Regions from separate parts of the Stenotrophomonas sp. YJH_SMC_16 genome, predicted to be linked through region 1. Evidence: riboswitches for the same ligand, from Rfam matches in the RefSeq annotation. Region 1 holds a riboswitch; the other holds the start of a gene.
What was found. A riboswitch is a leader RNA that binds a small molecule or an ion and turns the genes downstream of it on or off. The one in region 1 is predicted to bind cobalamin.
Positions count from the first base shown of each region.

Region 2: it holds a riboswitch for cobalamin, as region 1 does, so the genes downstream of both, btuB (TonB-dependent vitamin B12 receptor) here and AC5P6E_RS16280 (epoxyqueuosine reductase QueH) in region 1, are expected to answer to the same signal.

Region 1 is NZ_JCAFRH010000007.1:127,915-132,121, reverse strand. Features, by position in the region: gene AC5P6E_RS16285 (patatin-like phospholipase family protein) at 144-1,991, opposite strand; cobalamin riboswitch at 2,146-2,360, shown strand; gene AC5P6E_RS16280 (epoxyqueuosine reductase QueH) at 2,522-3,208, shown strand; gene pncA (bifunctional nicotinamidase/pyrazinamidase) at 3,265-3,891, shown strand; gene purU (formyltetrahydrofolate deformylase) at 4,099-4,207, opposite strand, start outside.
Region 2 is NZ_JCAFRH010000004.1:312,317-316,523, reverse strand. Features, by position in the region: gene btuB (TonB-dependent vitamin B12 receptor) at 1-1,648, opposite strand, end outside; cobalamin riboswitch at 1,764-1,986, opposite strand; gene AC5P6E_RS11225 (histidine phosphatase family protein) at 2,129-2,707, shown strand; gene AC5P6E_RS11220 (TfoX/Sxy family protein) at 2,797-3,159, opposite strand; gene AC5P6E_RS11215 (GAF domain-containing protein) at 3,156-3,638, opposite strand; gene bioD (dethiobiotin synthase) at 3,707-4,207, shown strand, end outside.

The sequences.
Region 1 (4,207 bases):
TCGGAACGACGTATTGCTCTGGTAGGTGTCGACCTTGGTCGACACGCTTGATCCACGCCATGCGTGGATGTTCTTCGATGAACGTTCGAAATATTCGATTTCGATGGGGTTCCATCCACGCAAGGCGTGGATCTACTACCGGGTCAGTAGATCGGCGTCACCTTCATCTGCGGCAACGGGCGCGGTGCGCCGTCGGTGAGGTCGGGGCCGAGGTCCTCCCAGCTGCGACCCTGTTCGACCATCAACCCCCACAGCTGCTGCGAGGCCAGCCGCTTGTCTTCCGAACCCAGCTTGTATGACGGTGGCGTCGGCTGGCCAGTGGCAACCATCGCGTACGCCGCGCGGTAGGCCAGCACCTGCTGCGCCGGGTCGTCGGTGCGTGCCACTTCCAGCGTGTAGCGCTGGTAGGCCGAGGCCAGGTTGCGCCAGCGGATCCAGTAGTGGTTCTCGAACGAGAACGAACAGAAGCGCGCACCGGCCAGGCTGCCCTTGTCGGCGATGCGGGTCAGCACCTCCTGCGGCATGTCCAGGTTCATGCCGCCTTCGTCGCCCTGCAGGCTGACGTGCACGATGCGGTCGCGGTAACCCGGCGCGCGCGCCTGCAGCAGATCGCGCCAGTTCTGCATGGTCGCCACCACCGCGAACAGGAAACGCCCCAGTTCCGCGGCCGCCAGCGGCGTGGCGATCGACTGATAGGTCCGCTGCCAGCCATGACGGTTTTCGGTGGGCAGGAACACCGCGTGTTCCAGCGACTGGCGGCCGCTGCTGCCGTGGCTCACCTCTTCAGCGTGCTGCGGGTAGACCAGGTTGATGGCGAAGGTCGGCCAGCGCGGCAAGGCGGCATCGAACAGATGGATCGGGAAGTTGCTGCTGATGCCGCCATCGGAGAACCAGCAGATGCGGAAGGCGGTGATCACCGGGCCACAGGTCTGCCCGGCACTGGTCAGCCCTTCCATGCTGTCGGCCACGTTGTGCTCCTGGTCGGCGGCAGGCGCGGTGGGTTCGCAGCGACGCTCGCGCCGCGAGGGCTCATGCAGCGGCACCGCGCTGATCAGCAACGGGAAGCTCAGGCTCATGCGCGTGGCCACCAGCACCGGCAGCTTCGGGCCCTGCGGCAGGTGGTAGTACCGTCGCCCCTCCACCTCCAACGGCGGGCCAGCTTGATCCACCAGCCACTGCACCACGCTGGCCGGGAACAGCTGCTCGAACTCCTCGCGCAGGAACCAGAACTGCGCGCCACCCAGCGGCAGCGTACGCGGCTCGTTGTGCGACACACAGGTGGTGATCATCTGCAGGCTGATCGCATGCGGGCTGTCCGGCTCGCCGGCATAGCGCGGCGCATCGTGCAGGTCGGCGAAGGTAAGCGGTGCATCCAGCGGCTTGCCGGACAACTGCTGCAGGCACTCGTGCAGCCACTCGGTCAACGCCGGCTTGCGTGCATCACGGCCGAGGCCGCTGCACAGGCCCAGCAGATTGCGCCGCGCCACCCGCGCCACCCGCAGCGCGGCACCGGCCACGCCGGCACCGTAAGCGCACAGCAGCGACGGCAGCAGCGTGGCGGCCACGCCGCTCCAGCCACCACCCCACCAGCCCAGGCCGAGCAGCAGCGCCAGCGACACCAGCACTTCCAGCGGCGCGATCTCGAACACGGCAACGGCCAGGCACAGCAGCTTGTGCGGCAGGCGGGCATTGCCGGTCAGCACCACCAGCAGCCGATAGGCCGCACGCGCGCCCCGTGCCGGCTGGAACAGGCTGTAGATGAAGCCGCGCCGCGACAGCTGCGCCGACACCGCCGACAACCCGCCATAGCCGGCATCGCCAGGCAGGTGCTCGCCCGCCTGCTGGCGGCGATCACCGCAGGCTGCCGCGGCCGCCACCGCCGCAGCGATGGCGCCGGCCGAGGTGCCGCCGATGCTCTTGAAGCGATACTCGCGCGCCAGCGCCAGTACCGCATTGGGGTACACGATGCCGCTGGTGATGCCGCCTTTCATGACCAGATCGCAGTACTTCGCCGCCACGAGTCACCTCCCGTCTGTCGATGCACAGTATGGCAAGAGGGGCTCTCACAGCCTGAGAAACGAGCCACAGCCCTGCGCTTTGATTGGCCCTTGACCATTGCCGTCGACGCGTCCACCGTGGGCACGCCGAAGGTATCCCGGCCGTGGCATTGATGGCGGCCGGGATTTAAACGGGAATCCGGTGAAGGCGCCTCGCGCGCCCATTCCGGAGCTGCCCCGCAGCGGTGAATGGAAACGAATCCTGCCAACAGCACTGGGCTCGCGCCTGGGAAGCGGCAGGTAGTAGGTGGGCTGCGGCCCGTGTCCATCAGCCCGAATACCGGCCCCGGCCGGGGGACACGACCGTCCCCTGATTCGACCTGGAATCTCCGCGGGGAGGTTGCCGGGGCCGTCCTTGTCCTGCGCGTGCAGGCGATGCGGCCGCGCGCGTCCTTTTCACGGTATCCGGCCAGACCTGTTCACCCACGCGCTGATGCATGGGCCACCGCCGTTGCCGGCGGTCCATGCGGTACCTGACGATGACCGAGCTCCAACGTCCCACCCTGACCCTGCCCGCCGACGGCAAGCGCCTGCTGCTGCATTCATGCTGCGCGCCCTGCTCCGGCGAAGTGATGGAGGCGATCACCGCCTCCGGGATCGACTACGCGATCTTCTTCTACAACCCCAACATCCACCCGGTGAGGGAATACGAGCTGCGCAAGCAGGAGAACATCCGCTTCGCCGAGCAGCACGACATCCCGTTCATCGACTGCGACTACGACACCGACAACTGGTTCAGCCGTGCGCGCGGCATGGAGAACGAGCCCGAACGCGGCATCCGCTGCACGATGTGCTTCGACATGCGTTTCGAGCGCACTGCGCTGTACGCGCACGAACACGGCTATGACACCATCAGTTCTTCGCTGGGCATCTCGCGCTGGAAGAACATGGCGCAGATCAACGACTGCGGCATCCGCGCCGCGTCGCGCTACGAGGGCCTGCAGTACTGGGACTACAACTGGCGCAAGGGCGGCGGTGCCAGCCGCATGATCGAGATCAGCAAGCGCGAGCAGTTCTACCAGCAGGAGTACTGCGGCTGCGTGTACTCGCTGCGCGATGCCAACCGCCATCGCCGCGAGAATGGCCGCGAGCGGATCAAGATCGGCCTGCTGTACTACGGGCAGGACGCTGGGACGCCGCAGGGCGATTGACCTGTGCCGCCGGGGCGGCCACGCTGGTCGCCCCTTCACGTTGTAGTGGACCTGCCATGACCGCCCTGCCCGCCGATGTCGCCCTGCTGGTGATCGACCTGCAGCCAGACTTCATGCCCGGCGGTACGCTGGCCTGCGACCAGGGCGATGCGCTGGTGGTACCGATTGCCGGTCTGCTGGCGCAGCGCCGCTACCGCACCGTGGTGGCGACACAGGACTGGCACCCGGCCGACCATGCCTCGTTCGCCAGCCAGCACCCCGGCCAACGCCCCTTCGAGACCATCCTGCTGCACGCGCAGCCGCAGACCCTATGGCCGGACCACTGCGTGCAGGGCAGCGCCGGTGCCGCCCTGCACCCGGGCGTGGACTGGACCGTGGCCGACCTGATCCTGCGCAAGGGCACGCGCCAACAGGTGGATTCGTACAGCGCCTTCCGCGAGAACCATGGCCCCGATGGCGAGCGCCCAGCTACCGGCCTGGCCGGCTGGCTGCACGAGCGCCGCATCCGCGAAGTGCATGTGTGCGGCCTGGCCCGCGACTACTGCGTACTGTGGAGCGCGCAGGACGCGGTGAAGTCCGGCTTCCGGGTGAAGTTCCTGTGGGAGCTGACCCGGCCGGTGACCGAAGCCAATGACGCGATGGTGCGCGAGGCGCTGGGCAAGGCGGGAATCGCGATCGCCTGACGGGCGACCGCCGGGCATGGCCCGGCGCTACCGCGCACGTCGCTTATGCCGCTTGCGCGCTCCTGCCCACGACAACACAATCGATTCATCCAGCCCCCCAACTACGCCCCCCTACAGATCGCGGGACGGCCGAACCGGGGGCTTTTCACTGGATGAAATTAGGATTCGGTAGTGCCGGGCCATGCCCGGCGGACGCGGGATGGGCGATTACCGGAACACCACCGTTCGGTGCCCGTTGAGCAGGATGCGGTGCTCCACATGGCGGCGCACCGCGCGCGCCAGCACCAGCGATTCGGTATCGCTGCCCAGCCGCACC
Region 2 (4,207 bases), on a different contig from region 1:
GCTTGCCCGCGCCCTGTACGGTCAGGCCGGCGCGGAAATCGCCGAAGCGACGGTCAATGTCCAGGCGCGCAGTCTGCTGTGCACGGCGCGGCAGCCAGTTGTCAAACTGGGTGCTGCCGTGGGTGCGGTTGCGCGGGTCGGTGTAGCTCAGCTGCGCGTTGATGTCGAAGCCGGCCAGCAGCACGCCACCGGTCAGCTCGGCACCACGGATGCGCGCCTTCTCCACCTGCTGCATTTTCATCGTGGACGCATCGTAGGTGATCAGGTCATCGATGCGGGTTTCGTACACATCCATGCCCCAGTGCCAGCCCTGGCCCTGCTGCGAAACGCCGAGGTTGGCGCTCTTGGACTTCTCCGGATTCAACGTCGGCACGCCGCTCCACGGGTCGTACAGGTCGCTGAAGGTCGGTGCCTTGAACGCGGTGCCGTAGCTGGCGTTGACGCGCAGGCCGTGGCCCAGTTCCATCGCCCAGCCAACGCTGCCGGTGGCGTGGTTGCCGAACTGCTGGTTGTCGTCGTTGCGGGCGCTGGCCTGCAGTTGGTGGCGGCCGAAGCGGCCCTGGTACTGCACGAACACGCCGGTGTTGCGGCGGCTGTCGACGAGATACCCGGCGCTGCTGCCGTCCAGATTGTCTTCGCTCCAGTCCACGCCGGCACTCAGCAGCTGGCCCTCGGCCACACCGAAGTCACCCTGCAGCGAGGCGCTGTCACGATGAGTCTGCGCGCTGCCAAACACCCCCGGTGCGCCGAAGTTGTCGGACTCATTGTCGCTGCGGCCGACGTTGGCGGTGAACGCCAGGCGCTCCGACGGGGTGTAGCGCACCTTGCCGGCCAGCACCTGCTGGCGGGTCTCGGAGTAGTTGTAGTAGCCGTCGTAATGGTTCTTGCCATCGGCGCGCAGTGCGCTGCCTTCCACGTTCCACTGGTCGTTGAAGCTGTAACCGCCGTGCAGGCTCTTGGACAGGTTGCGGTAGCCGTCGCGGTCGTGCTCGTCGGCAAAGCAGCCCGCGGTGAACACCGAGGAAGAACCGCGGCAGGCATCGATGCCGTCGGAATGCTGGTAGGCGATGTCGGCACCGAACCAGCCGCGCTCGGTGCCGCCACCAATGCCGCCGCTGGCTTCGCGCAGCCCGTTGCTGCCGCCACCGAGCTGGAAGTGCGGAGCGAAATCGCCCTGGTTGCGACGGGTGAAGATCTGGATCACGCCACCGATGGCGTCGGCACCGTACAGACTGGACTGCGGGCCGCGAACGATTTCGACGCGCTCGATCTGCGCCAGCGGCAGGTCCTGGTACATGGCCAGGCCGAGGTCGGCACTGTTGATGCGCACGCCGTCGACCAGCACCACGGTGTGGCCCGAGTTGGTGCCGCGCAGGAACAGCGAGCTCTGCTTGCCGAGGCCGCCGGCATTGGTCAGGTTGATGCCGGCGCGGCCGCGCAGCAGCTCCTGCAGCGAGGTGGCCTGGCTGGATTCGATCTGCGCGCGGTCGATCACCTGCGCCGGCGCGATACTGTCCTGCAGCGCGATCGGGGTGCGGGTGGCGGTGACCAGGATCTGGTCGAGCGCAGTGGTGTCATCGGCGGCCTGGGCCAGCGCGGGCAGGGTGGCCAGCACGGCCAGGGACAGCATTCGGGACTGCAGCTTCATGGGGGACTCCAGGTGCCACGCACGCCCGCGTGGCGAAGGGGAGGAGCCGCGAAGGCAGGCATGCGCCGACGCCGCAGCGCAGGCTGCGGTCATCCAGCGCCATGCCCACCGCATCGCGACCTGAGGCTTCCGGGCCGGTCTCCGGGCTTGCCGCCGGGTGGCCTGGGGCCACCGTCCAGGCGCCTTCCCATGCCTGCGGCACAGTGGCGGTGTTGCCTGGAACTGACGTGCTTACCGTTGCGGGGGCAGCGCCGGCCTGGCGTGGAATCACGCGTCACCGGCTTCCCGTTTCAACCTGCCGGCCACGGCCGCAGGTCACCTGGAAGTGCGCGCAGTCTACGGCATCGCAGGCGGCCCGTAGCGCCGCGCGTGCTCGACTGCCTTTGCCGTGCCTTTAGAATGGCCCCTTGATCCCGTGGTGCCGTTGCCGATGTCCGCCTGTTTTCCGCTGTTCCCGCGTCGCCTGTACAGGACGCGCGCATGATCCTCGACCTGGTCCGCCATGCCGGCAACGGTCGCGATGAGTTCCTCGATGGCCGCAACGATCCGCCGCAGCTGGCCCGCCTGCCGCAGGAACTGGTCGACGCCTACGCCGCGCAGCCCTGGGAGCGGGTGATCAGTTCGCCACGGCTGCGCTCGCTGCACACGGCGATGGCCCTGGCCACCCCGCGTGGGCTGGACGTGGAAGCGGACGAGGAATGGGAAGAGCTGGATTTCGGCGATTGGGACGGGCAGTCGCTGTTCGACCTGCCGGAGGATGCACTGGCGGCCTTCCACGCCGATCCGCATGCATTCCCGCCGCCCAACGGCGAAAGCTGGGGCCACTTTGAACGGCGCATCGCGCGCGCGCTCGATCGCCTGCTTGATGAGGACGATCCGGTGCCGACGCTGGTGGTCAGCCATGGTGGCCCGCTGCGCATGGTGCTGTCGCAGGTCTGCGGCCTGCCAATGTCGTTGTGCTGGGCCCTGCGCATCGACCACGGCACGCGGCTGCGGGTGTGGCTGGAACGCGGTGAGGTCGGGCTGGTGGGCGAGCTGCTGGAGCTGCAGCAGCCCTGATCTGCTCTTGTAGAGCCGAGCCATGCTCGGCTGCACTTCGATCAGAAAAGCCAGCCGAGCGTGGGCTCGGCGCTACAGAAGGGCGCGGCTCAATCCTCGTCCGCGCCCTCGGCAACGCTGTCTTCAGCGTCATCGTCGGCATCGAAGCGCTGCTCATGTACCGGGCCCGACGCCGGGCCGGCCGCCTTCAGCGGATGCGCGGCGATGCGTGCTTCGTAATCCTGCACCAGCGCCTCACGCTGCGGCTCGCTCAGTTCCTGCCAGTGGCAGTCCAGCAGCGCGCCTTCCAGCGAGTACAGCAGGTTCAGGCTGGGCTTGAAGCCCGCGCGCTTGACCTTGACGAAGGCGCCGACTGCGCCGGTCGCAACCAGGTCCTCGCGGCTGCGCAGGCCGACCTGGCGCAGCCACGCCGCACTTTTCGGGCCGATGTTGCGCAGCTTCGGTGCGCTCATCCCAGCGCCTCGACGAACACGCGGGCGATGGCTTCCAGGCCGGCCTGGTCGTCGGCATCGAAGCGTCCGACCTTCGGGCTGTCGATATCGAACACGCCGATCAGTTCATCACCGCGCAGCAGCGGCACCACCAGCTCCGAACGCGAGGCAGAATCGCAGGCGATGTGGCCGGGGAAGGCATCGACGTCGTCCACGCGCTGGGTCACGCGCTGGCTGGCGGCGGCACCACACACGCCCTTGTCCAGCGGAATGCGCACGCAGGCCGGCAGGCCCTGGAACGGGCCGACCACCAGCTCCTTGCCGTCGTACAGGTAGAAGCCCACCCAGTTCAGGTCGGGCAGGGCGTGGTAGACCAGTGCCGAGAGGTTGGCCGCGTTGGCGATGCGGTCGGACTCGGCGTAGACCAGGCCACGGGCCTGTTCCAGCAGCTGGGCGTATTGTTCCGGCTTGCTGCCGGTGAGCGAGGCATTGGCGAACATGCCTGCAGTCTAGCAAGCGCGCCGGGCCGGCGATAATGCACGCACTGTTGCCCTGTTGGAGCCCATCGATGCCGTTGCCCGCTACGCTGCCGCCCGCCCTGTTCGTTACCGGCACCGACACCGAAATCGGCAAGACCGCGGCCAGCACCGCGCTGCTGCATGCACTGCGCCAGCGTGGCCTGCGCGCGGTGGGCATGAAGCCCGTGGCCAGCGGCAGCGAGGATCTGGGGCAGGGCCTGCGCAACGAAGACGCATTGGCGCTGCAGGCGGCCAGCTGGCCGGTACCGGACTACGCGGATCTGAACCCGTACGCGCTGCGGCAGCCGCTGGCACCGGAGCTGGCTGCTGCCGAGGATGGTGTGCAGGTTGAACTGGCGCCGATCTTGGCTGCGTTCGAACGACTGCGTGCGCAGGCCGATGTGGTGGTGGTGGAGGGCGTGGGCGGTTGGCTGGCGCCGGTTTCGGCCACGCTGGATCAGCTCGATCTGGTGCGCGCACTGAAGTTGCCGGTGCTGCTGGTGGTGGGCATGCGGCTGGGCTGCGTGAACCACGCGCGGCTGACTGCGCAA